Regions from separate parts of the Arthrobacter sp. K5 genome, predicted to be linked through region 3. Evidence: predicted binding sites of a transcription regulator. Region 3 holds the regulator's gene; each other region holds the start of a gene.
The links. Region 3 encodes HrcA, which represses chaperone genes, less so after heat shock. Its sites were predicted from a motif close to TTNGCACTCGNNNNNNNCGAGTGCNAA; they were not measured.
Positions count from the first base shown of each region.

Region 1 (7,044 bases), 2.3 Mb from region 3:
GTTCGATGCCCGCGGCAGCGTAGATCTCCTGTTCATCCAAGGTCTCCGCTTCCAGGAGCCGTTCCGCCAGAGAGTCCAGCCGCCGCCGGTTGTCCTGCAAAAGGGTGCGCGCGCGCTGGTAACACTCGGCCACCAAGGTTCTGACTTCATCGGCCACGGCGTCGAGCATGCCCTCGGAGACACCGGCGGTGCGTGGATCACCTTCTTCCGGAAGGACCTGGACCGGGCCGATCCGTTCGGACATGCCCCAGCGCCCGACCATCATGCGGGCCAGGTGGGTGCTGGTTTCAAGGTCGCTTTCCGCGCCGGTGGTGACGACGCCGAAGACGAGTTCCTCGGCGGCCATCCCACCCAGGGCACCCACGATTCTGCCCTTAAGGTAGTGCTCGTCGTAGCCGTACCTGTCCGTGTCGGGAGTGGACAGGGTCACCCCGAGGGACCGGCCGCGGGGGATGATGGAGATTTTCCGTACCGGGTCCGCTCCTGGCTCCAGCATGCCCAGCAGGGCGTGCCCGGACTCGTGGAAGGCTGTTCTCCGGCGCTCCTCCGCGGGCATGACGACGTTGCGGACGGTGCCAAGCTGCACCTTCTCGAGCGCGTCGAGCAGGTCCCGGTGACTGACGGCGGAATGTTCACGTTTGACGGCGAGCAAGGCCGCTTCGTTGATGAGGTTTGCAAGTTCGGCCCCTGTCATGCCCGGGGTGATCCGGCTCAGGGCGTCGAGGTCGGTGTCCTGTCCCAGACGGACGGTCCGGGAGTGGACCTGCAGGATTTGTGCCCGGCCTTTCTGGTCCGGGGCGTGGACGGTGATGGAGCGGTCAAAACGGCCCGGGCGCAGCAGGGCCGGGTCCAGGACGTCCGGTCTGTTGGTGGCGGCGAGGACGACGACGCCTTCGGAGGAGGAGAACCCGTCCATTTCGGTCAGGATCTGGTTCAGGGTTTGTTCCCGTTCATCGTGGCCGCCCACGGCAAGGGAACCGCTGCGTTTCCGCCCGATCGCGTCGATCTCGTCGATGAAGATGATCGACGGCGCCGCATCGCGGGCGGCCTGGAAGAGTTCGCGGACCCTGCTGGCTCCCACCCCGACGATCATTTCGACGAATTCGGAGGAACTGGCGTGGAAGAACGGGACCCCGGCTTCTCCCGCCGTCGCCCGGGCCAGCAGTGTTTTTCCTGTTCCGGGCGGGCCGCTCAGCAGAACGCCCTTTGGTGGTTTGGCTCCAATCAACCGGTACTTGTCGGGTGCTTTCAGGTAGTCAACGACCTCGGAGATCTCGGCCTCGACTTCATCGATACCGGCCACGTCCTTGAAGGTCACCCGGATCTTCCCAGGGTCCACCGGCTGGAATTTCTTCCCTCCCCCCATGCCGAACAGCCCGGATTGCCGCTTGAGCAGCCACAGGTAGAACAGGACGAGCAGCCCTATGGGCGCCACGGAGAGCAGCAGGTTGAGCAGCAGTCCCCGTTCCTGGATAGCAGGGGTGGCGCGCACTGCGACCTTGTTTCGCTCCAGAACGCCGAGAAGGTCATCGGCAGCGAAGGCCGGCCGCTCGGTGGTGAATTGCTGATAATTGGCTGTCGCTCCGGGCAGGGGCCGTTCCTGCCTCAGGGTTCCCTCAATCGTGTTTCCCCGGGCGAAGATTTCGGAGACGTTGTTGGACGCCACCTGTGCCTTGAATTCTGTGTATGGTACGGGCTGGGGACGGGCTGACTGATCCTGAATCGAGAGCGCGGCAAAGACAGCAACGTATAGCAGGGTGGCCCACAGTGCCCACTTCTGCCAGGCTCCCCAGCCCCTGGAACCCTTTGGGGAGCCTGCGCCGCTCTCACCACCCGGCAGACCCTCCGTCCGCCAGGGAACCGCACCCGCACCGGCCCCGCTACCCGGCCGGCCATCAGCTTCGGTCTTTTGATCAACAACCGGGGAACGATCCGGCATAGCCCTGCACACCTCCACTTCTTCTGTTTGGAAAGGAACTTTTCCTGGCATGGCCGCCAACGGAGGGGCTTGACCGTCACTGGACCCTCCGGGCGAACCATGGTTTGGTCCTGGTGCGCCGGTCAGACGTGGCCGGTGGCAGTTCCGCGGCTTGTTCGTCGGTGAGGGCGCAACGGATCTGCGTGGTTGTCATCCGCTCAATCGAGTCCCGGGGCACGAACCTCGGGCCCGCCCCGGTGGCGACGACGATGCCGTGGAAAATGTCCCCTCTGTCATCCAGGACCCGCTCCAGCGTTCCAAACGCCCGTCCGGAGCGGGAGATAACCGGCGTCCCCCTCGCCAGGGCTGTGTAGGCAACCGGCCGGCCCTCATCATTCACCGCTGTCACCCCCTTCCTGGAACATTGGTCGGCAGTCGTGAAGCCGGAAATGGTTGGGTCAACAGGGGCGGCGATCCCTGTGTGGTCCCCGGCCGCCTGCGGCCGGACACCAATGGAACGGTCCCCGGCCGCTCGCGCGACCTGGGACCGCCGGTTTAGGACAGCCCGTGCGCTGCTGCTGCATGTGCGCTACAAGGCGCGGTGGCGTTGCATTTCTGAATGCCTACCGCCCGATGAGGCAGCGTTAGCGTGTAACGGGCGTCCCGTGCCGGTCTGTTAAGCCGCGTTGATCTGGGGCTGCTGGCCTCCCTTGGTTTCGATTTCGATCTTTCGCGGTGCGGCCTGGGCGGCCACGGGAATGCGCAGGGTCAGAACGCCGGCGTCGTAGCCTGCCTTGATGTTCTCCGTCTCCATGGCGTCCCCCAGGATGAGCTGTCGGCTGAAGACCCCGCGGGGGCGTTCTGCTGCCACCATCTCGGTGCCTTCGCCGACCGGGTCCTTCCGTTCGGCGCGGACAGTCAGGACGTTCCTGTCAACGCCCAGGTCAATGGAATCGACCTCGACTCCGGGCAGGTCGAGAGCAATGACGTATTCCTCACCTTCCCGCCACGCGTCCATCGGCATGGCGGCGGGATGGGCCACGGTGCCCAGCACCTGTTCGGCGAGGCGGTCCAGCTGACGGAACGGATCGAGCATCAACATGACATGCCTCCTTGATCATCTTCGACCGGATCTGCATCCGCTGACATAGATTTAAATAGCACCGGCCGCCGCCCCGTGCAAGAGTTTCCGGGGGCTCTTATGCCCAAAAAATCTTGCGCCTGCGGCGTGGAAGTGCTACTAAATCTATGGTTGGTGATATAGATCCTGATGAGGAGAGGGAGAGAAGGCGACGGATATTGCTCAGGGCGGCGGGCACCCGTAGCTCAGCTGGAAGAGCAGGGGACTTTTAATCCTCGGGTCGTGGGTTCGATCCCCACCGGGTGCACACCTGAACAGCGCACCGGACTCCCAGTCCGGTGTGGATCCAGATGAAAGGGCGGTGATACGAGATGAATCCGGAGCTCCAGGGGCTGAGGGCGCTGGCTGCAGTCATAGCAACCGCCGAAGCCACGCTGGACGTGGCATGCCGGACCCTTAGGGAGTCCGCCACGGCATTGCTGCGCACCGGAGATGCCACCCTTGCCGAGGTCAGTGAGGCCACCGGCCTGGACCAGGGTGAACTGCTGGAGCTGCTCAGCCGGAACCTTCCAGGACGGGAACCGTCCTGGAAGCAACCCGGGATCGCAGGACTGTCCTAGAGACAGACGTTCAGCTCCCGGGCCGAAGCCAGACCCATAAGATGGCTGCCCGCCGGTGCGCGAGCATGGAAGCCGCGGCCGCCAGGGACGAATCCCGGGACGGTGTCATCTATCCGCTCCGGGTTCGAATCCTTGGCCGCTGAACGGAACGCTTCTGCACGGAACAGTGAGCCGGAATGCCGGGCGGGAGCTCTGCCGTCGCCGGCGGGTCGCTGACCTTCCCGCCCGGCGGTCCGTCCGGGGCCGGAGCCCCGGGCCGTTCGGGCGTTCGTGCTGGAGAAGCTTCGCCGGCGCCCGTCGGCTGTACGCCGGCCGTCCCTGCCCCTGCTTGCCTTATACGCCGTCACTGTTGTCGTTGTCCTTGATCGGGCGGGAGGTGCGGGCGCGCTTTAGTTGGCGCCGGAGCCGGGTGTTGTCCATTTCCAGTTCCAGCACCTTGGCCACGCCCGCCAGGTTGAGCCCCTCATCGAGGAGTTCTCCGATGCGGCGGAGGACCGCGAGGTCGGATTCACTGTACTGGCGGGTGCCTCCCTCTGTTCGTTTCGGGGTGAGCAGGCCGCGGCGCTCATAGAGCCGGATGTTCTGCTGGCCCGTCCCCAGCAGTTCCGCCACCACTGAAATGGCGTACAGCCGGCGCCCGCTGCTGCGTTGGTTTGCCATGAGTTTCCCGTCAATTTCCATGGATCGTCCTCTTGCACCAGTTTGTCACCAGTGCTATAAGAAATCTATATCCACTGTCACAGATACCCGGCGGTGGGTAGCCATGGAATCTAGATGCTGAAGGGAGTGGGAAATGATGCTTATCCGTACTGACCCGTTCCGTGAGCTGGACCGGCTCACGCAGCAGGTCTTCGGAACAGCAGCCCGTCCGGCGGCCATGCCAATGGACGCGTGGCAGGAGGACGGGGAATTCGTGGTGGCGTTTGACCTGCCCGGGATTTCGCCCGACGCCGTGGATCTGAACGTTGAACGGAACGTCCTTACCGTCCGGGCAGAGCGCCGGGACGCCACCCAGCCCAACGTCGAGCTGGTGGTCTCCGAGCGGCCGCGCGGCGTCTTCAGCCGCCAGCTCATCCTTGGCGACACGCTGGACACCGAGAACATCAAGGCCAGCTACGACGTCGGTGTGCTGACACTGCGGATCCCCGTTGCCGAACAGGCAAAGCCGCGGAAGATCGAAATCGAAAGCAAAGGCCAGCAGCAACAGATCGGAACATAACGCTTCGATGCACGCGAAGGGGCGGCATCCGGAATCCCGCGTCCAGGCGCGGGACCGGAGGCCTGCCCCCTACTGCTGCCACTGCAACCGCAATACGCAAAAGAATCCTGCCAGCAGCAACAGGCTTCATGATGACCAGACCTGTCCCGGACCACTACGCAGTCCTGCACGTTTCCGCTGACGCAACGTCACGGGAAATCGCCCGCGCCTACCGCGCCCTCATGCGCCGGCACCACCCCGATGTCGCCGGCGGTGAGTCCGCGCCCGCCGAACTGCAGCTCATCATGCAGGCGTTCTCCGTGCTCCGGGACCCCCAGCGCCGCCGCGCCTATGACCGTGAAGCCGCCCGCACCAGGAAATCTGTTCCACCCGCCAGGGCGACCGGGCCTCAGGAACATCCTGAAGCGGACGCTCAGGGGGCGCGCCCACGGGCAGAAAGGCGGAACGGCCGCCCGCAGGTCATTCCGGTCCGGATGGTCCGGCGCCGGGAACCGCCATTTCGCGCCACTCCGGTCAGGTGGGAGAGCGGACCGTGGGCGTAACCGCACATGCACCAGACCCCAGAGGAGAACCACCACGATGAGCGACTGGCGCCGCTACGACTCACACCTGATCCCGGCCTTCCACGAGCGGTTCGAGCAGCGCTGGGGCAAGGGCACAGCACCGTTCCTGGACCCCGAGGCCCACGAGGAGCCACTGCCCCGCGCACAATGGATCAACCCCGCCACCGGTGCCGCCCTCGCCGTGGTCCCCATCTGGACCGACAAAGAGGACAGCCAGCACCGTTCCTTTGGCGTGTTCTACCTGCCACCGGCAGGGGACATCTGGATGCTCCGACCAGGGTTCACCGGGTTCCTTGAACCCGGCGTTGACGACTTCGAGCACCTGGTGGCCCTCCGCAACGACGCATTCCGCAAGGCCGTGTCCCACGCCAACGAATTCCTCTTCGGCCCGCCACCGCTCGTGGAGTGACCTTAGTTTTCCGGCCTGCAGGGTTCAAGCCGAAGAGCTTCGGTCCGGACAAGCAGTGGCTGTCTTCGATCCGGAAAAAATAGTGGTTGCCGGGGGCGTTATTCCACCGCGGGAAGGAGAAGGAGCGCCGGGTGTCCACAGTGCAGGACCGGGCAGCAGTTCACGGCCTATGCGTGGACGGGGACGGTGCCGATGACCAGTGTGCCCTGGGCAGCGGCGTGGCGGAGGTCGAGGCCATTGGGTGTGATGATGAGGTTGTCCCCGCTGATGACCAGGACGTGGCCGCCGCGGGCGGCTTCGAGCCACAGCGCGTCGGCAGGCTGCTCCGTGCGGAGCTGGTCCCGGAAGAGGTTTTTGCCGCGGATGCTGAGGGTGATGAGGCCCTGTGGTGTCACGGCGAAGCTGCAGCTCGCAGACGTTGCGGTGGCCCCTTCCAGGATGTCGCCCAAATCCGGGCTCAGAGCCAGCTGGAAGCCATGGAAGAGCAGAACCGAGACGAGGGCGGAGGTCAGGTCGCCGTCGTTCTCCCGGAACGTCACGACCGGGACCAGCGTGTAGGCCAGCACCGGCACCAACCGTTCCTCTCCGTTAACGGACCGATGCGTCAGGACCAACCGGGCCGCCACAGGGGTGAGCTCGCTGGGAGCCCAACGGCCCCGCTGGACACTCAGACCGGGACCGCTACAGCCGCGGTGGCACACACAGTCGGTGAACGTGACGTAATTGGTGCCGTCCGGCCCGGTGCTTTCCGTGACGTTCACCAGCAGCGAGAGCGGCTCACCGGGTTCCAGGGGCGCCCGGCACGCGGCGCACGCGCTGGCCATCGAGGCAGCCGTGAGCACGTAGTCAACCGTGTCCCTGCCTTTGAACGACTCCAAACGCCTGTCCCAGGCAACATTGCGTGTGACTGGCATTGCAGCGAACCCCGTCCTCCTCATACTCCAGGAACTTTCTGGTCCCGGGGTCGTGTGTCTCCTTCGTCTTCTAGGGCGCGGTCCCCGGGTCACGGGTACCGGGGACCGCGCCGGGGGAGGGGCACCTGGCCGCTATTGCTGCCTGCCAGGCAGAGAGGTATGGCGTCCGGCGCTCCTCCCTGTCGGCTAAGCGCTGATCTGCTGTTGGGCGCCCTGGCCGCTGGTGATTTCGATCTTCCGCGGCTGTGCCTTGGCCGCGACCGGGATCCGCAGGGTCAGCACCCCGCCGTCATACCTGGCCGTCACGCTTTCGGCATCCA
Region 1 covers NZ_CP159279.1:3,100,546-3,107,589, forward strand. The annotation lists gene ftsH (ATP-dependent zinc metalloprotease FtsH) at 1-1,990, opposite strand, end outside; gene ABRP34_RS14025 (hypothetical protein) at 2,016-2,327, opposite strand; gene ABRP34_RS14030 (Hsp20/alpha crystallin family protein) at 2,595-3,020, opposite strand; tRNA gene ABRP34_RS14035 (tRNA-Lys) at 3,234-3,306, shown strand; gene ABRP34_RS14040 (hypothetical protein) at 3,371-3,619, shown strand; gene ABRP34_RS14045 (MerR family transcriptional regulator) at 3,953-4,279, opposite strand; gene ABRP34_RS14050 (Hsp20 family protein) at 4,416-4,838, shown strand; gene ABRP34_RS14055 (J domain-containing protein) at 4,967-5,380, shown strand; gene ABRP34_RS14060 (hypothetical protein) at 5,418-5,810, shown strand; gene ABRP34_RS14065 (hypothetical protein) at 5,978-6,724, opposite strand; gene ABRP34_RS14070 (Hsp20/alpha crystallin family protein) at 6,911-7,044, opposite strand, start outside.
Region 1: ABRP34_RS14030 (Hsp20/alpha crystallin family protein) is a predicted target of HrcA. The motif match lies at 3,133-3,159, and genes of this name have one in related genera.

Region 2 (7,044 bases), 770 kb from region 3:
CCCTGATCGGCGTCTTTATTTCGGTGACCACCGTGCCCGCGGCCGGCTTTGTTGCCGTGGCGCTGGTCCTAGGCGAGTTCAGCAAGGCGGCCGGCTCTGCCCTGCAGCTGCTGGTGAACCTCGGCGGCATCGTGGCCGCCGCCGTCGCGGTCCTGTACTTTTACCGGCTGGTCACCAAACGGCTTCCCGACGGCGTCGCGCTGCGGCTGCGCGGCCAGGCCATTCGCGCCCGGAGGTAGAGGGCGCTTAACGCCGGACGCAGGAAGCGCAAAGGAGGCCCGGCCAGCAACAGCTGGACCGGGCCTCCTTGTGAAACCGCGGGAGCGGGCAGCAGCCTAGTGGCTGTGGCCTGCGTGCTCGTTTTCCTCGGCGGGCTTCTCGGCCACGAGGGTCTCGGTGGTGAGCACCAGCGCAGCGATGGAGGCTGCGTTGCGCAGGGCGGCGCGGGTGACCTTGACGGGGTCGATGACGCCGGCCGCGATCAGGTCCTCGTACTCGCCGGACTTGGCGTTGAAGCCGTGGTGGACGGCGGATTCCGCAACCTTGGCAGCGACGACATAGCCGTCAAAGCCTGCGTTCTGGGCGATCCAGCGCAGCGGCTGGACCAGTGCACGGCGGACGATGCCGACGGCAGCAGCCGCGTCACCCTCGAGTGCCGTGACAGCCGGGTCCTCGTCGAGTGCCTTCAGTGCGTGGATCAGGGCGGAACCGCCACCGGCCACGATGCCTTCTTCGAGGGCGGCGCGGGTGGAGGACACTGCATCTTCGATACGGTGCTTCTTTTCCTTCAGCTCAACCTCGGTGGCTGCGCCGACCTTGATCACGCCGATGCCGCCGGCCAGCTTGGCCAGGCGTTCCTGCAGCTTTTCCCGGTCCCAGTCGGAGTCGGTGCGGGTCAGCTCGGCGCGCAGCTGGGCAACGCGTGCTGCGACGTCCTCGGCCGAACCAGCGCCGTCAACGATGGTGGTGTTGTCCTTGGTCACCGTGATGCGCCGGGCGGTACCCAGCACCTCGAGGCCCACGGAGTCCAGGCTCAGGCCCAGCTCAGGGGACACCACCTGGGCGCCGGTCAGCGTGGCGATGTCCTGCAGCATGGCCTTGCGGCGGTCGCCGAAGCCCGGAGCCTTGACGGCAACCACGTTCAGGGTGCCGCGGATGCGGTTGACGATCAGCGTGGACAGAGCCTCGCCGTCGACGTCCTCGGCGATGATGAACAGCGGCTTGGAGCTCTGCAGCGCCTTCTCCAGCAGCGGCAGGAATTCCTGCACCGAGGAGATCTTGCCCTGGTTGATCAGGATGAGGGCGTCCTCGAGGACGGCTTCCTGGCGCTCGGTGTCGGTGATGAAGTACGGGGACAGGTAGCCCTTGTCGAACTGCATGCCTTCGGTGAGAACCAGTTCGGTCTGCGTGGTGGAGGATTCCTCGATGGTGATCACACCATCCTTGCCCACCTTGCCGAATGCCTCGGCGAGCAGCTCGCCCACCTCGTCGCTCTGGGCGGAGATGGCGGCAACGTTGGCCACCTGGGTGCCCTCGACGGGACGGGCGTTCTCCAGCAGGCGTGCTGCGACGGCCTCGACGGAGACCTCGATGCCGCGCTTGATCTGGCCCGGAGCGGCGCCGGCAGCAACGTTGCGCAGGCCTTCCTTGACCAGTGCCTGGGCGAGCACGGTAGCTGTGGTGGTGCCGTCACCGGCGACGTCGTTCGTCTTGGTGGCGACTTCCTTGGCCAGCTGGGCGCCAAGGTTCTCGTACGGGTCGTCCAGCTCGATTTCCCGGGCGATGGTTACGCCGTCGTTCGTGATGGTGGGGGCGCCCCACTTCTTGTCCAGCACGACGTTGCGGCCGCGGGGACCAAGCGTCACCTTAACCGTGTTGGCGAGCTTGTCGATGCCGGCTTCAAGCGACCGGCGGGCAGCGTCGTTAAACGCAAGCTGCTTTGCCATGGTTTGTCCTTTCAAGACAGAACCCCGCGCAGCCGCCCGGTCAGACAGAAATCAGACGCGGACGGCGGCACGGGGATCCAAAGAGTTACTTAACGACGATCGCCAGAACGTCGCGGGCGGAGAGCACGAGGTACTCGGTGCCGCCGGTCTTGACTTCAGTTCCGCCGTACTTGGAGTAGATGACAACGTCGCCAACGGCTACGTCGACCGGTACGCGGTTGCCGTCTTCGAAGCGGCCGGGGCCTACTGCAACAACTTCGCCTTCCTGCGGCTTCTCCTGGGCGGAGTCCGGGATGACCAGGCCGGAAGCCGTGGTCTGCTCGGCTTCGAGCGGGCGGACAACAATACGATCCTCAAGAGGCTTAATAGAGACCGACACTCGGACCTCTCCTTTTCGTCAAAATTCATGGACATTAAAACTGTTGCGCCATGGCGGCAGACCGTCGTCGCGGTGCCGGCAGCAGCCAGGCTGGCAGCTCTTCGTGTGTTAGCACCCTCCTAGGGAGAGTGCTAATGATGACTCTATGTAAGGGGTTAGCACTCGGTCAAGGCGAGTGCCAGAAATTCATCCGTCGTAACCCGCGGGACGCCTTGGATCAGCGCCCGGCCAGGTCGTCGAAGCCCAGGTCCTCGCCGCCGTCAGCGTCGTCGTCCCCCGCTTTCCGCTGTGCGCGGACAAGCACGACGGCGGCCGCCGCCGCAGCCACGACCGACACGATGAGCACCACGATGCCGCCCACACGCGCGCCCAGGTACAGGTCCCGGATCTGCCGGGCTTCCTCGGTGGCGTCGCTGATGTTCTTGCCGCCAACGGAGTAGACGGTGGCATTGAAGGAGTCCAGCAGGAAGATGATCACCAGCAGGACAAGACAGACGACGGCCACCACTGCTCCGGCGATCAGCGCGGGGCGTGCATACCGGACCAGGCGGCTATGCTGCGCCGGGCCGGAGTTGGTGCTTTCGGGCTGATCGGGGGTGGGCGTTTCGCTGGATTCCATTCAGACCACCCTAGCGGGAAGAGCTTGGGGCGGCCGCTCCACTAGGCTTGATCCCATGTCTGAAGCACCGCAGGACCAGATCGCCCCGCTCCTCACGGAAGAAGGATGGGAGCTGCTGGCCTCGCTCGGACCCTACCGGGAGGACCGCTCCTTCGCCCTCAACTCGAGCCTCCGCAAGGCCGGCCACTCCCCCGAACTCGTGTCCGCGGTCCTGACGCAGTCACGGCTCCGGACCAGGGCGGAGGCCAAGTTCGGCGAGTTCGCCCGGCAGATGCTGTTCACCCAGGCCGGCCTGGAGCAGGCCACGCGCCTCAACGTCGCGGCCCGGCACGCCCAGCGCTTTGCCCAGGCGGGCATCCGCCACGTGGCCGACCTGGGCTGCGGCCTCGGCGCGGACGCCATGGCGCTGGCGTCCCTGGACATCGCCGTGACCGCTGTGGAGGTCGACGAGACCACCGCCGCGTGCGCCACGATTAACCTCATTCCGTTTCCGCACGCCACGGTGGTCCATTCGGACGCGACTTCCGTGGCGCTGGAGGACGGGGCGGGCGTCTGGCTGGACCCCGCCCGGCGCACCACCACCACGTCCGGCACCAAGCGGATCTGGGACCCCGAGGCTTTCTCTCCGCCGCTGTCCTTCGTGGAGTCGCTGGCGGCCGCGGGGCGCGCCGTCGGCGTCAAAATGGGGCCCGGCATGCCGCACGAGTCGGTGCCTGGCGGCTGCGAGGCGCAGTGGGTCTCGGTGGGCGGCGACGTCACGGAAGTCACGCTGTGGTTCAACGCTGTGGCCCGTCCCGGAATTCGGCGGGCCGCCCTGGTGATCGGCGCAGGGGGGGCCGCGGAGCTCACCAGCGGGGACGGTTTCGACGCCGGACCCGTGGCCCCCGTGGGGCCGGTGGAGGGCTTCCTGTACGAGCCGGACGGCGCCGTCATCCGTGCCGGGCTCGTGGCCGACCTGGCCCTCGACCTGGGCGGCCACCTCGTGGACGAGCACATCGCCTACATCTGCGCCCCGGAGCTTGTGGACACGCCGTATGCCCGGGCCTACCGGGTCCTGGAGGTCATGCCGTACAACGTCAGGGCGCTCAAGGCCTGGGTCCGGGAGAACGGCGTCGGCGTGCTGGACATCAAGAAGCGCGGCACGTCGGTGACACCTGAGGAGCTGCGCAAGCAGCTGCTGCCCGGGAGCAAGGGCGGCGGTAAAGCCGGCGGCAAGGCCGCGGGCAAAAAGACAGCCACCCTGGTCCTCACCCGGATCGGGGAAGAGCGAGTGGCTGTCTCCGTGGAGCCCGTTTAATCACTGGCTCATCACTGGGCCCCTCAGTTACTGGGCGCGGACGAACGCCTCGGCATCCCGGACCTGCTCCTCGGTGGGGCGGATTCCCGTGTACAGCACAAACTGCTCCAGCGCCTGGATGGTGGCCACCTCGGCCCCGGTGATGACCTGCTTGCCGGTCCCCCGGGCCGCCTTGATGAGCGGCGTTTCCGCCGGCAGGGCCACGACGTCGAAGACCACTTTGGCTGCCTCTATCGTTTCGGCGGGGAAGGACAGTGCGTCGGCCTCCGGCCCCCCGGCCATTCCCACGGGCGTGACGTTGATGACCATGTCGGCGGTGGCATCCGGGCCGGCGCCCAGGTCCGCCCGCCAGGCAAAGCCGTAGAGGTCGGCGAGCGCACGGCCGGCTGCCTCGTTGCGGGCGATGATGGTCACGTCCTTGAACCCCGCGTCGCGCAAGGCCGCGGCTGTTGCCTTGGCCATGCCGCCGGCGCCCTTGAGCAGCACCGAGGACTCCGCCGGCACGGCGTTGCGCTGCAGCAGCTGCTCGATCGCCGTGTAGTCCGTGTTGTACGCCGTCAGCCGCCCGCCGTCATTGACGATGGTGTTGACGGAATCGATGGCCTTGGCGGACGGGTCCATGGCGTCCACCAGGGCGATCACGTCCTCCTTGTAGGGCATGGAGACGGCGCAGCCCCGGATCCCCAGGCCGCGGACGCCCGCGATCGCCTGGGCCAGGTCGGTGGGCGCGAAGGCCTTGTAGATCCAGTTCAGGCCCAGCTGGTCGTACAGGTAGTTGTGGAAGCGGGTCCCGTTGTTGCTCGGCCGGGCCGAGAGGGAGATGCACAGGGTCATGTCTTTGTTCAGTATCGGCACTCCTCCATTAAACGGCGGCACTGCCTTTGTTACCTGCAGCCCGGTGTTATCGGCAGACTGTTGTTATTTTGCAGCCGGTTGCTGTTTGCAGCCGGTTCCGGGTCGGTGGGGTCCGACGGCGGCCGGCAGCTTTCCGGGGGCGGTGGCCTTGCCTGCCAGGACGGCCAGCAGCGCCTTGTACGCTCCGGGTGTCCGGCCGTAGAGGGCGATCTTCGTGGGCGCGGCGGACTGCGCCAAGGGCCACGGCGCGTCCAGGGCCACCGCAACATCGCCCCTGGCAGGGCTGCCGCCGTAGCCGATCAGGGTGACCAGCGGACCCGTCCCCAGGGTGATCCCCGCGTCCTTGGCGGCAGCGGCAAACCGGGCCCGGTCCACTGGCGTGCCCCCTGCCACGCGCACGTGGCCGCGCACGGTAGCGCCCTTGCACCGGCCGGAGACCACCGTGATGGCCCGTGCCGAAATTTTCGCGGAAAGCGCCTCGCCGCTCCCCGGCGCCGCCGGAGGCTTCGGCTGTGCCGTCCGTCCCCGCCAGATCATCATGGTGACCACCCGGCGGGCCGCTTCCTCGAGTCGCGAGAGCGGGAGCTTCCCCTCGGTGACAGCCCGGACGACGGCGGCATGCGCGGCGGGGGCATCAGCCGGCATCAGCAGCAGGTCCGCCCCGGCCTCCAGCGCGGCCGGGGCTGCTGAGCCGCGGGGATAACGGCCGGCCACCGCGCCCATGTTGAGCCCGTCCGTGACCGCCACGCCCTTGAAGCCCAGGCCGCGGAGCGCCTTGTAGGTTGCCTTCGAGATGGACGCGGGCACCCCCGGGTCCAGGGCCCGTGCCGCGATGTGTCCGGTCATGATCATGGGGGTTCCTGCCTTGACGGCGGCCTGGAACGGCTGCCAGTCCCGCGCCTTCAGCTGCGCGAGGGTGGCGTTCTGGACGGGGAGACCCTTATGCGAATCGGTGGTCACCGAGCCGTGTCCGGGAAAGTGCTTGACAGCGGGCAGCACTCCGCCGGCCAGCATGCCTTTGGCGAAGCCGGCACTCAATGACGCCGCGGCACGGGCGTCGGCGGACATGGACCGCGCGCCGATGGTGGGATCGGCGGGGCCCATCGTGACATCGGCTGCGGGCGCGAAGTCTACGGTAAAGCCCAGCGGCGCGAGTTCTGCCGCGAGCCCGGTGCCCGCTTCCGCGGCCAGGGGCACGCTGCCGGCCGCGCCGTAGCTCATGGGGGTGGGCCAGCGGGTCAGCGGCGCGCCGACGCGGCTCACGGCTCCGCCTTCCTGGTCAACGCCGATCAGGCCAGGCCAGGTGCGGCCGCCGGAGCGGGAGGCCTTGTCCAGCCGGCGCGTCACCCCGGCGAGCGCCGTGACATCCACCAGGCCAGTGGCCGTTCCGGGCACGTTGTCGGCCATGATCATGGACCCGGCAAGGTGGAGGCGTTCCACCATGGCAGCTTGGGCTTCATGGTTGAGGCCGGTGTAGAAGGGCAGGAGCACCTGCCCTGCCTTCTCCTCCAGGGTCATTTTCGCCACCGCCCCGGCGGCAGCCTCGGCATCCCGCTGCTGCGGGCCCCAGCCCAGCGCCGCAGTTTCCTTCGTTGCAGGCTGCGCCGCGGACGGGGCCGCGCTGTGCGTGCCTGTCTGCGGCGAAGCGGTCTGCGGCGTCCCAGGTGAGCCGGAGGCGGAAGCCCCGGGCGCCGTCGTCGTACGTTGTTCTGGTTCAGGTGCTGGCGGCGCAGTGCATGACGCGACGGCGAACAGCGCCGTGAGCGCTGCCGCTGTCCCGGCGGATGCAATGCCGGAACGTTTTTGGGGGGATTTCGGGCGGCTGGTTGTGTGAACAGTCTCACGCGCCCTGTGTAGCCAAGCCATCTCTTCGATGCTACCCCTGCACTAGACTTGGATGACCGTTCCCCTGCCAGCCGTTCGCCAGGAACGGACGGCACCCGGACCA
Region 2 covers NZ_CP159279.1:1,570,124-1,577,167, forward strand. The annotation lists gene ABRP34_RS07020 (DUF389 domain-containing protein) at 1-239, shown strand, start outside; gene groL (chaperonin GroEL) at 336-1,946, opposite strand; gene groES (co-chaperone GroES) at 2,032-2,325, opposite strand; gene ABRP34_RS07035 (hypothetical protein) at 2,543-2,944, opposite strand; gene ABRP34_RS07040 (class I SAM-dependent methyltransferase) at 3,000-4,241, shown strand; gene ABRP34_RS07045 (shikimate 5-dehydrogenase) at 4,269-5,075, opposite strand; gene ABRP34_RS07050 (glycoside hydrolase family 3 N-terminal domain-containing protein) at 5,160-6,614, opposite strand.
Region 2: groES (co-chaperone GroES) is a predicted target of HrcA. The motif match lies at 2,481-2,507, and genes of this name have one in related genera.

Region 3 (7,044 bases):
TGTATCGGCCTCATATCGTTCCCGTTGCAGTTCGGCCGCCTGCCGCGAAAGGCACGCTGTGCCCCAAAGACTCGTGTAATGCTGGAAAAGGAGCTCGCCGGAAACGGTCCGGCCTGCCCGCCAGCAACTGCCTATTCGAAGGGATCGCCAGCATCAGTCAGCAAGGAACTCCGGGACGGAAAGTACCGCGGATGCGCTCCGTGCTGCTCTCCGCGCTGCTTCCGGCTGCCCTGCTGATGTCCGGGTGCATCGCCGATCCTGACCCCGCGGTGACCTCCGCCAACTCTCCGACGTCCTCGTCGCGCCGGGCGGCGGGCACGGACGGCGTCCCCACTACCAGCGCGCCACTGGAAACGACGCAGTCCTCGAACAAGGCGCCGGTCTACTGGATCGGGCGCAGCAACAGCAACGTGTTCCTGTACCGCGAGTTCCGCGACGTGCCGGACGATGAGAACCCGATCACGCGGGCCCTTCGCGCCATGATGTCGGAGACACCGCTGGATCCGGACTTCTTCACGCCGTGGCAGAACCCCAAGAACCTCGCGACGTCGATCTCGGGCACCAACGTCATTACCGTGGACGTTTCCGCCGATGCCTTCAACAGCAACCTCGACGCGGACATGGCCCAGCGGGCCATCCAGCAACTGGTATACACCGCAACCGCCGCGGGGGCCAGTTCTGGCCTGATTGACGCCGGCCAGCAGATCGAGGTAGTGATCCTGGTGGACGGGCACACCGATTACCTGGCCTTCAAGCACGTCAAGCTCGGTGCCCCCACGTCGCGCAGTGCCGGAATGGTGGCGCCGGTGTGGATCATCGATCCGCAGCAGGGCACCGAAGTCAGCGACGGCCGGGTCAAGATCTCCGGACGAAGCACCGTCCCCAACGGCAAACTCCACTGGCGCATCCTCAAGGTCCAGGACAACGGCGACAAGGAAAGCTACCTGATTGGGGAGGCCACGGCGGCCTCGGATCCGGCCGCCTCCGGAGTCTTCGGCATCACGGTCAATCTCGCGCCCGGCAACTACGAGGTGCGGGTCTCCCAGATCGACCCGGGCAAGCCTGAAGACGAACTCAACGTGGACACGCGCGGGTTCACCGTTCGCTAAGTCCCCCAGTGCACTGGGCTTACCGGTCGCTAGCGCGTTCGCTGGTTGAGGCTACCAGCGGCCCAGGACGTCGCTTGCTACCACGACGCCGGCCGGTCCCGCCGTCGATGACCGCAGGACGTGCGGACCCAACAGTGCCGTGACCGCCCCGGCACTGCACAGCCGGGTGACCTCCCGGGGACTGATGCCCCCTTCGGGACCAACGATGAGGAGGATCTCTCCGGAGTCGGCCGCCTCCTGGCGCTCCTCCGACCACTTGCAGAGGACCCGCCGCAGCGGCGTCACTGCATCTTCGTGCAGGATCACGGCAAGGCCGGCTTCCGCCACGGTCTTTGCCAGGGCCTGGGTGTCGACGGCGGGACGCACCTCAGGGATCCAGGCGCGGCGCGCCTGCTTAGCAGCCGCAGCCACGGTGGACTGCCATTTCCCGTGCGCCTTGGCCGCCCGGTCACCCTTCCACCTGACGATGGACCGTTCGGACTGCCAGGGAATCACGGCGTCGATCCCCAACTCGGTGGCTGTTTCGATCGCGAGTTCATCCCGGTCACCCTTGGCGAGGGCCTGGACCAGGACCAGGCGCACGTCCGGCCGCGGTTCCACGCTGACGGAGGTGCATTCGACCGTCAGCTCGGCGGGGGCGGCACCGGTCACCGTTCCAGTGATGCGTTTGCCGGCGCCGTCGGCCAGGTCCACCTGCTCCCCCACCGCCAGGCGCTTGACGGTCACCGCGTGCCGGGCCTCGGCGCCGTCGAGGACGAACAGAGAACCGGGAACCGTGCCGTCCAGCGCGCCGGCCGGGGTGAAGAATACGGGGTTGCTCACCGCTACAGGTTACCGAGGCGGTCCCGCAGTTTGGCGAAGACGCCGCCGCTGGCTGCAAGCTTGCCCTCGGAGAACTGCTCGCCGCGGAGCTTGGCCAGCTGCCGGAGCAGGTCCTCCTGGGCGGGGTCGAGCTTGGACGGGGTTTCCACCTGCAGGTGGACCTTGAGGTCGCCGCGGCCGTAGCCCCGCAGGTGGGTGACGCCGAGGCCGCGGAGGGTGATGATCTCGCCGGACTGCGTGCCCGCCTTGACGTCGATCTCCTGCTTGCCATCGAAGGTTTCAAGGCTCAGTTCCGTGCCAAGGGCAGCGGCGGTCATCGGAATGTTCAGGGTCGCGTGGAGGTCGTCGCCCTCGCGGACGTAAGTGGCATCGTTGTTGACCCGGATTTCCACGTAAAGGTCGCCGGACGGGCCGCCCGCGGGGCCGGCCTCACCCTGCCCGGAGAGCTGGATCCGCGTTCCGGTGGCCACACCGGCCGGAACCTTGATGGTCAGGGAACGGCGGCTGCGGATGCGGCCCTGGCCGCTGCATTCGTTGCAGGGGTCCTTGATGACCGTGCCGAAGCCCTCGCATGAGCCGCAGGGGGCGGCGGTCATGACCTGGCCGAGGATGGAACGGACCGCCCGCTGAACCTGTCCGCTGCCGCCGCAGATGTCGCAGCGCTCGGGATGCGTGCCCGGCTGGCAGCAGGAGCCTTCACAGGTGGGGCAGGTGACGGCCGTGTCCACTTCCAGCTTCTTGTTGACGCCGAAAACGGCATCGCGCAGGTCGATCCGGACGCTGATGAGCGCGTCCTGGCCGCGGCGGACGCGGGACGCGGGCCCGGAGGTCCCGCCCGCGCCAAAGAAGGTGTCGAAGATGTCCTGGAACGCGAAGCCTTGGCCGGCGTAACCGCCGCCGCCGAAGCCGTTGTCGGTGCCGTTCTCGTTACCGGTCGTGTCGTAGACCCTGCGCTTCTGCGGATCGGACAACACTTCATAGGCGTGGGTGACGGCCTTGAACCGTTCGGCTGCGTCTTCCCCGGAGTTGACGTCCGGGTGAAGCGAGCGGGCCAGCTTGCGGTAGGCCTTTTTGATCTCCTCGCCGGTGGCTTCCGGGGAGACTCCAAGAACGTCGTAGTGGCTGCTCAAAGTTCGTATCTCTTCCTGGTTGTACTGCCTGTGGTCAAAGGATGTCCGGGGCGTGCGGTCACGGGCCCAGAATCCTCGAAAGGTAGCGGGCCACGGCGCGCACGGCGGCCATGGTGGTGGGATAGTCCATCCGGGTGGGGCCAAGGATGCCCACCTTGGCGCTGGCGTCGGGGCCGTAGCCGGTGGCCACCACCGACGCCTCGGCCAGCCCGTCGTAGGGGTTTTCGCGGCCGATGCTGACGGCCACGCCCCGGGGGTCCTGCGCCATGTCGCTTAGGAGCCGCAGCATCACAACCTGCTCCTCGAGGGCTTCCAACACGGGTCCGATGCTGAGCGGGAAGTCCACGTTGGACCGCGCCAGGTTGGCCGTTCCGGCCAGGACCATCCGGTCCTCCCGGCTGTTGTGGGCGAGGCCCTCCAGTCCCTTGCCGAGGGCCATCGCAACGGGGCGCTCGGCCGGCGTGCAGCCGGCCACGACGGCGGCCAGGTGCTGGGGCAGGATGGCCACCGGCGTGCCGGCCACGCCGGTCAGGAACCGGGTGCGCAGGGAGGCGAGCGTGTCGTCGGACAGGTCCTGTCCGGCGTCGACGACGCGCTGGTCCACCTTGCCGGAGTCGGCGATCAGAACGATCAGCACCTTCCGCGGCGCCAGCAGCACGAATTCAATGTGCCGGACCACGGCGCGGCTCAGGTGCGGGTACTGCACGACGGCGACCTGGTTGGTCAGTTGGGACAGGAGCCGGGCCGTCCGGTCCAGCACGTCATCGAGGTCCTCCGACCCCTCCAAGAGGGTCTGGATGGCGCGCTTCTCCGCCGGGGAGAGCGGCTTGACCGCCGAGATCTGGTCGACGAACAGGCGGTAACCCTTGTCCGTGGGAATCCTGCCGGCGCTGGTGTGCGGGGCCGTAATCAGGCCCTCGTCCTCCAGCGCCGCCATGTCGTTCCGGATGGTGGCGCTGGAAACGCCCAGGTGGTGCCGTTCCACCAGGGCTTTGGAGCCGACAGGTTCGCGGGAATGGACATAGTCCTCCACGATGGCGCGCAGCACCTCTAGCTTCCGTGGTTCGCTCACAGTCCACCTCCTTTTGGCCATACCCGCGCCGGGCGTTAATCCTGCCCGCAACGCTGTGGTTAGCACTCGACATGCCTAAGTGCTAACAAGTCTAATATGAGTCGCCGCGTTGTTAGCATTGGTACCGCTCCGGGCGAAATTCCGGGCGCCTGTCCCCCGGCGGCATGTCCGCGGCCGGAGCGGCTCCTTCCGAGTGCAGAGCGGTGAACGAATGCAGTACCAGACCTGGGGCGCGCAGGAGATCGCAGCGCCCGCCAAGAACAGCCTGCCCGAGGTCCCGGTGGAGCGCGGCATGGTGCTCGAGGACGTCCAGTCCGGCTGGGTGGGCGCAGTAACCCGTGTGGAGAAGTCCGGCGGCATGCACCTGGTGGCGCTCGAAGACCGCCGCGGAAAGTCACGGTCCTTCAAGCTGGGCTTCGGATTCCTCCTGGAGGGGCAGCCGATCCGCCTGATGCCCCCGGCCCCCAAAGCCAAGCCCGCAGGGCAGGGCACCGCGCGGACGGCGTCGGGTTCAGTCCGGGTGGAAGGGCAGCGCGCGCAGGTCGCCAAAGCTAGCCGGATCTGGGTTGAAGGCAAGCATGATGCTGAACTCGTGGAAAAAGTCTGGGGCGACGACCTCCGGGTGGAGGGCATCGTCGTCGAGCCCCTCCATGGCATCGACGACCTGGCGGCGGCAGTTGCCTCCTTCCGTCCCGGTCACGGCCGCCGGCTTGGCGTTCTGGTGGACCACCTGGTCCCGGATTCCAAGGAGTCCAGGATCGCCGACGCCGTGATGGCGTCCCCCGGCGCCGCCGGGAACGTGCTGATCGTGGGCCACCCGTACGTCGACGTCTGGCAGGCGATCCGGCCATCGGTTCTGGGCATTCCGCAGTGGCCGGTGGTGCCGCGCGGCACGGACTGGAAAACCGGTATCCTCACGGCTTTCGGCTGGCCGCACGAGACGAAGGAAGACATTGGCCTCGGTTGGCAGAGACTCCTTGGCGCCGTGCGCACCTACGCCGACCTTGAGCCTGCCCTGCTGGGCCGGGTGGAAGAAGTCATCGATTTCCTCACTGTTCCATAGATCCGATCCCGCGAATCGGCGTTGGGCCCGCGATTGCCCGTACGGGCCGGTATCCTTGGTACGGCGCCACCGCACCGCGGCCCCGGCGCCTCCAACGCACTATCGCACCAACGCAAGCTAAAGGAAGACACCGTGGCAGAAGACGCTCGCGACCGCAGGGACACACAGTCCGGCCAGGACCTGCCCCAGTACCATGGGGTTCCGGCCAATGCGCTTCCGCTGACCGCCAGCGAGGACCGGCAGTGGGCCACCCTGGCGCACTTCGGGGGCATCCTCGGCTGTGTTCCGGCACTGCTGATTTACCTCATCTTCCGCGACCGCGGCCCGTTCACCGCGCAGGAGTCCAAGGAAGCCCTCAACTTCACCCTGCCGCCGACGATTGCAGCCTTCGTGGCCAACCTCCTGGTGCTACTTCCCGTCGTCGGCAATCTGTTCGCCGTCGTGGCCACGCTCATCTGGATTGCGCTGACCTGCTTCGCGGTGTCCGCGGGCGTCCACGTCAACAAGGGCCAGCCGCACCGGTACCAGTACAACCTCCGCTGGATTAAGTAAGCGCACAAGACAGCGGCCCCAGACCTGTTCGGTTCTGGGGCCGCTGTTGTTAAGCCTTGCGCCGGTGGCGCCTCCGGGAGCTTCAGTCCGGCAGGATCCTGCGGACCACGGCGTCGGCCAGCAGCCGGCCCTTCAGCGTAAGAACCAGGCGGCCCCTGAAGGCATCCTCGGGAACCACAAGGCCCTCGGCGATCAGCCCGGCCACGGCCTTCCGGCCCGAGGGTGAGAGCGCAGCGGTTTCCAGCCCGGAGGATAGGCGGGCTTCCAGCATGACCTTTTCGACGCTCCGGGTTTCCGCGTCGAGGGTCTCCCGACCTGCCGCCGGCGAGGCGCCTGAGGCAAGCCGGCCGGCATACGCGGTGGGGTGCTTGACGTTCCACCAGCGCACCCCGCCCACATGCGAGTGCGCGCCGGGTCCGATGCCCCACCAGTCATCCCCGCGCCAGTAGGCGAGGTTGTGACGGCACGCCTGCTGCGGCGTCGCGGACCAGTTGCTGACCTCGTACCAGTGCAGGCCGGCGTCGGAAATCATCCGGTCGGCGAGTTCATATTTGTCGGCATGGTCGTCGTCGTCGATGCCCGGAACTTCGCCACGGCGGATCTGGGCGGCGAGCTTGGTGCCGTCCTCCACAATCAATGCGTAGGCGCTGATGTGGTCCGGCCGGTACGAGAGTGCGGTCTCCAGGGAGTAACGCCAGTCGTCCAGTGACTCGCCGGGCGTGCCGTAGATGAGGTCCAGGCTGACGGCGAGTCCGGCGTCGCGCGCCCACTGCACCACGAGCGGGACTCGGCTCGGAGTGTGGGTGCGGTCGAGGACCTTCAGCACGTGCGGCACGGCGGACTGCATGCCGAAGGAGACCCGTGTGAAGCCCGCGTCCGCGAGCAGCTGCAGAGACTCCGGCGTGACGGAATCCGGGTTGGCTTCCGTGGTCACCTCGGCACCGGGTTCGATCCCCCACGTGTCTATGGCGGCACGGAGGATTCGAGCCAGATCCTCGGCCGGCAGGAGCGTGGGCGTGCCGCCGCCGAAGAAGACGGTGCTCAGCTTGCGGGCAGGCAGGCCCGACTCCCCAAGGACCCGCGCGGCAAAGTCCACCTCCGAGATGGCGGTGGAGGCGTAGGCGTCCTGGGACGCGCCGCCGCCAAGCTCGGTTGCGGTGTAGGTGTTGAAGTCGCAGTAACCGCAGCGCACCGCGCAAAACGGGATGTGCACGTAGAGCCCGAAGGCCCGGTTGGCTGCCCCGCTGGCCGCCTGCTCCGGCAGGAGGCCATCCGACGGCGCGGGGTCACCCAGGG
Region 3 covers NZ_CP159279.1:801,138-808,181, forward strand. The annotation lists gene ABRP34_RS03485 (GerMN domain-containing protein) at 192-1,109, shown strand; gene ABRP34_RS03490 (16S rRNA (uracil(1498)-N(3))-methyltransferase) at 1,161-1,931, opposite strand; gene dnaJ (molecular chaperone DnaJ) at 1,934-3,061, opposite strand; gene hrcA (heat-inducible transcriptional repressor HrcA) at 3,120-4,133, opposite strand; gene ABRP34_RS03505 (DUF3097 domain-containing protein) at 4,345-5,196, shown strand; gene ABRP34_RS03510 (DUF4870 domain-containing protein) at 5,329-5,748, shown strand; gene hemW (radical SAM family heme chaperone HemW) at 5,831-7,044, opposite strand, start outside.

Region 4 (7,044 bases), 1.6 Mb from region 3:
TCGCGGGTCCAGAGGCGCCCGGCGGTACCGATTTCGGTGAAGTCCGGGTGCAGGAGCTGCCCCGTCCGGCCGATGTCGCTCCGGACATCAGGGCGAAGAAGCTCACGTTCGAAGGCCTCGACAATCTGTTCGGGCGTGGCGCCGGCCGGAGGCTGCGAAAACTCCTCTACACCAAGGTCGCCGGCACTCAGTTCACTGAAGAGGTCGGGCTCGTCTCCGAAGAGGGCCGGAGTTCCGGACTCGAAGCTGACCTGGTTGGCGGTTTCGCTGCGGGCCGGGGTTCCTGCCGTGCCGCGGGCCAGTGTTTCAGCCGCGCCCCGGGCCGGTGTGTCGGGTTCAAACAGCGGAGGGATGCCGCCCTCGCCACGGCCCTCCTTGACGGGCCTCCGGCCTGCCGCCGGTTCCGCGTCGGGGAAGCCGGGTCCTGAGCGGGCGGCAACACCCTGCTGGTAGGCGATCGCCACGGCCCTGGCGCGCTCGTCTGCGGCTTCGTTCAGCTCGTGCCCGGCGTGGCCCTTGACCCATTCGAACCTGTACTTCCGCCCGGCGAGCTCCCGGTCGATGTCCTTGAGGATGTCCACGTTCAGCACGGGCTTGCCGTCGGCTTTGCGCCATCCTTTGCGCTTCCATCCGGGCATCCACTTGGTCACGGAATTGATCACGTACTGGCTGTCGCAGAGGATGTGCAGGTCCTCGTCGGGGAGATGCGCGGTGGAGCGGAAGAGGTCCAGGACAGCCATCAGCTCACCCTGGTTGTTGGTGCCGTGCGGCCAGCCGCCGGCCCGCCAGCAGTCGTCGTTCACGTACCAGGCCCAGCCTGCGGGACCCGGGTTTCCCAATGCCGAACCGTCGGCTGCTGCAGTAATCGTCACCGAACCATCCTGCCAGACTGGACAGACAAAAAATGCGCAGACAAAACCCGCACACAAAAAAGTGCGGCCCCCTCGGTGGAGGGGGCCGCACTTTTAGACGCTAGGAGCAGCGGGTGGCTAGAAGCCGCCCATGCCGCCCATCTCGTCGCCGCCGCCGACGGCCGGGGCGTTCTTCTCCGGCTTGTCGGCCACAACGGCCTCAGTGGTGAGGAACAGACCGGCAATGGAAGCCGCGTTCTGCAGGGCAGAGCGGGTCACCTTGACGGGGTCGTTCACGCCGGCAGCCAGCAGGTCGACGTATTCGCCGGTTGCTGCGTTCAGGCCGTGGCCTGCGGGCAGGCCGCGGACCTTGTCGACCACGACGCCGGGCTCGAGGCCGGCGTTGAAGGCGATCTGCTTCAGCGGGGCGTCGATGGCAACGCGGACGATGTTCGCGCCGGTTGCTTCGTCGCCGGTCAGGTTCAGGTTGGCGAATGCCTTGGCGCCGGCCTGGATCAGGGCCACGCCACCACCGGCAACGATGCCCTCTTCGACGGCAGCCTTTGCGTTGCGGACAGCGTCCTCAATGCGGTGCTTGCGCTCCTTGAGCTCAACCTCCGTGGCGGCACCGGCCTTGATGACTGCAACGCCGCCGGCCAGCTTGGCCAGGCGCTCCTGCAGCTTCTCGCGGTCGTAGTCGGAGTCGGAGTTTTCGATCTCGGCGCGGATCTGGGAAACGCGGCCGGCGATCTGGTCGGCGTCGCCTGCACCTTCGACGATGGTGGTCTCGTCCTTGGTGACAACAACCTTGCGTGCCTTGCCCAGGAGTTCGAGGCCGGCGGTCTCAAGCTTGAGGCCGACTTCCTCGGCGATGACCTGGCCGCCGGTGAGGATGGCGATGTCAGCAAGCTGTGCCTTGCGGCGGTCACCGAAGCCCGGAGCCTTGACGGCGACGGACTTGAAGGTGCCGCGGATCTTGTTGACGATCAGGGTGGCCAGGGCCTCGCCCTCGATGTCTTCGGCGATGATCAGCAGCGGCTTGTTGGACTGCATGACCTTCTCGAGGACAGCAACCAGTTCCTTGACGTTGGAGATCTTGGAGTTGACGATCAGGATGTACGGGTCTTCGAGGACCGTTTCCTGGCGCTCGGTGTCCGTGACGAAGTATGCGGAGATGTAGCCCTTGTCGAAGCGCATGCCTTCGGTGAGCTCCAGCTCGAGGCCGAAGGTGTTGGACTCCTCGACCGTGATGACGCCTTCCTTGCCCACCTTGTCCAGGGCTTCGGCGATCAGGGCGCCGATTTCGTCGTCACCGGCGGAGATGGAAGCCGTGGCTGCGATCTCTTCCTTGGTTTCGATTTCCTTGGCGGAGTTCAGCAGTTCAGCGGTTACGGCTTCAACGGCCTTCTCGATGCCGCGCTTGAGGGACAGCGGGTCAGCGCCGGCCGCGACGTTGCGCAGGCCTTCCTTGACCAGTGCCTGGGCCAGGACGGTGGCCGTGGTGGTGCCGTCACCAGCGACGTCATCCGTCTTCTTGGCAACTTCCTTGACCAGCTCGGCGCCGATCTTCTCGTAGGGATCGTCCAGCTCGATCTCCTTGGCGATGGAAACACCATCGTTGGTGATCGTGGGAGCGCCCCACTTCTTTTCGAGGACGACGTTGCGGCCACGCGGGCCGAGGGTGACCTTGACGGCGTCGGCGAGGATGTTCAGGCCCCGCTCAAGACCGCGGCGTGCCTCTTCATCAAATGCAATGATCTTGGCCATAACGGCAATAGTCCTTTCGGGACAGTCGTTAAGAAGGAACCTCGCTGCGGTGCCCGCGACGGACGATCCTTTCTGCAGGCCTCTGTATGCCCGACAGTCCGGATCTCACCCCAACCAGGTGTTTCTTTCGCTCCTTGCGCCGCCGCCGGGGAGGTGCCGGCGTGAACCGGACGACCCTTTAGCAGTCGGCACGCTGGAGTGCTAATCAATAATTAGCACTCCCCCGGGGAGAGTGCAAGCAGATGCGCCTGTTAATCCCGCGAACGTGCGGAGTATTCGCTGCCAGCGATCAGCCGGCAGACCTGCCGGCGGCCTCGCTGCCCGTGAGCTTCGCCTTGTTGTCGGCTCCGTAGGTGAACACCATGAACTTGGCAGCGGTGACGTCTCCGTTAGCATCGAAGCGGACAGGTCCTGACTCGCCGTCGTAGTCGATGGCCTTTCCGTCCCGGATGGCGGCAAGGCAGTCCTTGTACGTCGAGCAGACGGCCCGCGGGCCGGACGGCGAGGCGGACGCCCGGCTGCCGGAAGTGCCGCCGGAGACGGGAATGAGGGTACCGGCGATGGAGGCACCGGCGTCGTCCTCTGCCTCAGCGGCGGCCAGGGCCGCGAGGTTCACGGCGTCATAGGTCTCGGCGGCGAACGTCATGTCCTTGAGTCCCGCATCGATGGCCACGAGTTCAGCCTGGAAGTGCGCCGAGGGGAAGACCCCGGGCACCAGGGCACGCGTTCCCTCCATCGACTTCGATCCGAGGGCGGACCCGTACTGCCTGAAGCCGCCGTCGCCGAGGATGAGTTTGTTGCCCGGCAGCCCGGCGTTGGTGAGCTCGGCGATGGCGCCCTGCGCACCGTCCCGGGCAATGACGACGACGGCGTCCGGCGCCGCGTCGCGGGCAGCGGCCGCGGACTTCTGTGCCTCGCCCGCTTTGAAGCCGGAGACGGTGACGGGGTCCAGCCCGCCGGCCTTGGCCGAAGCGGACACTGCCGCAGACACGGCCTGGCCGTAGCTGCCGTCCTCGTAGACCACCGCGAGGCTGTTGGCTCCAGCGTCCTTGGCGAGTTTCACCAGCACGGGAGCCTGCGCGATGTCAGCCGCCGCCGTGCGGAAGTAGTAGCCGCCGCTCTTGTAGCTGCTGAGTTCGGGTGCCGTGTTGGCGGGAGAGATGAGCGTGATCCCGGCTTTGGACAGCACGTCAATGGCGGCCGGCGCTCGGCTGGAATCGGTGGGACCGATCACGACGTCGGCCTTGGCATCGGCGAGTTTCCGGGCCTGCGCGGCGGTGTCGGCACCGGTGGATTCGGGCAGCAGTTCCACGGGCCGTCCCTTGTGTCCGCCCGCCGCGTTGATCTGCTGGACGGCGAGCTTGGCCGCAGCGAGTTGGGCGGCGTTCAGGAAGGCCTGGGGTCCGGTGTTGTCGAGGATCAGTCCGATCCGCAGGGTCCCGTCGCCGCTGGCTTCCACCGGAGCCGTCCGGGCGTTGTCCCCGGATCCGGAGCAGGCAGCCAGCGTCATCACGACGGCGGCGCCCCAGACAGCGGATCCCAGGAGACCTGTGCGTCGTGCCACTAGACGGGCCGGACCTTTTCTGCCTGCGGACCCTTTTCGCCTTCGCCCACTTCAAGCTCCACCCGCTGGCCCTCATCCAGGGCCCGGTACCCGTCGGTCTGGATGGCCGACCAGTGCACAAAGACGTCGTCGCCCGATTCGTCAACGGTGATGAAGCCGTAGCCCTTGTCCGCGTTGAACCACTTCACGGTTCCCAATGCCATGATCCCCACACTTTCAGGTTGCTTCCGTAAGGCCCACGTCGGTGTGTGCCGTGAATTACGCCTTGAAGCCTGTCATAACTGTATCCAGTCAGGCCCTTGCAGGCGCAGGCCGACGGCCGGCAGCGGAGGCAATAGTTATTCAGGCGTAACCGGACCAGCTACTCGTAGCCGGGGCCCAGGACCACCGCAACGGGCGTCGGGAAGTCCGCGCTCTCGACCAGCGTGGGGATGTTCAGCAATGCACTGAGCGCCTCGGCGTTGGCCCTGTGGGCAGCGTCCGAGTAGAAGATCACCGACTGTTGCTGGGGAGCACCCTGCCAGTTGGCCACCTCACCGAGCACCCAGCCGTCGGACTTGACCGTGGCACCAACACGTCCGGCCAGTCCGGAAGTCAGCGTGCCATTAAAAATGGCGACCGGCTGCGACTTGTCCACCGCCGCAGGGGCAATGGTTTCCGAGGTGGCGGGCTCCAGCGCGGAGGGCGACGCCGGGTCGGAGGCGGACGCCGAGGCCGAGGCGGTGGCGCTGGGTGCCGCACTTCCCGAAGGCCTCGCCGTGGGGCTGGCCGACGCCGTGGAAGTGGAAACGGAAGTTCCGGCCGCCGCGGCGGGCTGTGGCGAGGTGGCGGTCTGGAAGCCCAGCTGCGGCAGCAGGAGGAAAGCAACCAGGCCGACGGCGAGCGCCCCGATTCCCACGGAAAGGATCGGCCACAACTTCGGGCGCGACGGCGCGGAGACAACGCGGTGTACGCCCTGCCGGGAGGAGTCCTCAGGCACCCTGTCGAATTCGTCCCGAGCAAAATTAGTCATGGTAAACAGGCGTCCTTGTTGGTTTTCGCCGGCAGTCCGGCACTAGCAGTTACGCGTCAGATCCAAGGCGGCGGGCAGTGCGGGCCCGCTGACGTGACGTACGTAGTCTACGCAATCTCTTTACCAGCATGGGGTCGTGGGCCAGCGCGTGCTCTGTATCAATGAGGGCATTGAGGATCTGGTAGTAGTGCGTCGCGGACAGGTCAAAGAGCTCGCGGATGGCCTGCTCCTTGGCGCCGGCGTACTTCCACCATTGCCGTTCCAGGGCAAGAATCTGCTGCTCCCGCTCACTCAGCGGCGAGTCCCGTGGCGTGAAGCCGTCCAGCAGCGAGCCGCTCCGCAACCCGTGCTCCTGCACTGAATCGTGCCCTGAATTCTGCACTGAATCCTGCTCGGTGAGATGGTCCTGCAACGGCTCGGCCACTGCGCTCTCCTTAGCTGAATCCGGTCAAAGTACCTCCCCTATGTTACGGAGGAATAACAGCCTTGTCATTTGCGGCGCGGCGGCACGGGCCGCCCTTCCGTCGACGGTTGCGGCGGGCTCGGGCCAGCCGTGCGGGAGAATGGACACTGTGACGGAACCTGAACCGCTCTTCGACCTCGAGCCCACCATGGCGGCTGGCCCGGACTTCGCGGAGCTGGCCGGCCTGCCCCTTGGCGAGCTGATGGCACCCGACTGGGCGGACGCGCTGGCGGGAGTGGAGGCCGAGTTGCGGTCCGTCCTGTCCTTCCTCGCCGGCGAGGAGGCGGCCGGGCAGCGTGTGCTGCCGTCGGCGTCGAACGTCCTCAGAGCTTTCCGGCAGCCCCTGAACGGGGTTCGGGTCCTGATCGTCGGCCAGGATCCCTATCCCACCCCCGGGCACGCTGTGGGGCTGGCCTTTTCCGTGGACGCCGGCACCCGCCCCATCCCGCGCAGCCTGGTTAACATCTACAAGGAACTCGAAACGGATCTGGGCCTGCCGCCGCGGATCCACGGCGATCTCGGCGCCTGGGCAGACCAGGGCGTCCTGCTGCTCAACCGGGTGCTGAGCGTGCGTGAGGGCGCTGCCGGGTCCCACCGCGGCAAGGGCTGGGAACCGATCACGACGGCGGCTGTTGCCGCCGTCGTCGGCCGCCGGACAGCGGGGGGAACCACAGCGCCTCTCGTCGCCGTGCTCTGGGGCAAGGATGCCGAGAGCGTCCGCCCCCTGCTGGGCAGTACGCCCGTGGTGGCCAGCGCCCACCCCAGCCCGCTCTCCGCCTCGCGGGGGTTCTTCGGCTCCCGGCCGTTCAGCCACGCGAACGACCTGCTGAAAGAGCAGGGTACCGGGCCTGTGGACTGGGAACTCCCGGCGGTCCCGCCAACGTACTTAGGCTAGGCTTACCTGCATGACTTCCCTTCCGGCCACCACCACCGCCACGAAAAATTCCCGCCCGCAGGTCACCCTGAGCGTCCTTCGCCGGGAGCAGCTTTCCGCGCACATGGTGCGGATCGTCGCCGGCGGTCCGGGGTTTGCTGACTACGTCAACAACGACTTCGTGGACCGGTACGTCAAGATCGTCTTTCCGCAGCCCGGGGTGGACTACCCCCAGCCCCTGGACCTTTGGGCCATCCGGGAGACCATGCCCCGCGAGCAGTGGCCGCACACCCGGACCTACACGGTCCGCTGGGTGGATACGGCCACCGGCGAACTGGCCGTTGATTTCGTCGTTCACGGCGACGAGGGCCTGGCCGGTCCCTGGGCTGCCGCGGCCCAACCGGGCGACACCCTCATCTTCACGGGGCCTGGAGGCGGCTACAACCCCGATCCGGCCGCGGACTGGTACCTGCTGGCCGGGGACGAGGCCGCCCTGCCGGCGGTGGCCGCCGT
Region 4 covers NZ_CP159279.1:4,085,579-4,092,622, reverse strand. The annotation lists gene ABRP34_RS18665 (ribonuclease HI family protein) at 1-872, opposite strand, end outside; gene groL (chaperonin GroEL) at 990-2,618, opposite strand; gene ABRP34_RS18655 (ABC transporter substrate-binding protein) at 2,908-4,182, opposite strand; gene ABRP34_RS18650 (cold-shock protein) at 4,182-4,385, opposite strand; gene ABRP34_RS18645 (LytR C-terminal domain-containing protein) at 4,544-5,194, opposite strand; gene ABRP34_RS18640 (DUF3263 domain-containing protein) at 5,244-5,552, opposite strand; gene ABRP34_RS18635 (uracil-DNA glycosylase) at 5,758-6,552, shown strand; gene ABRP34_RS18630 (siderophore-interacting protein) at 6,563-7,044, shown strand, end outside.
Region 4: groL (chaperonin GroEL) is a predicted target of HrcA. The motif match lies at 2,797-2,823, and genes of this name have one in related genera.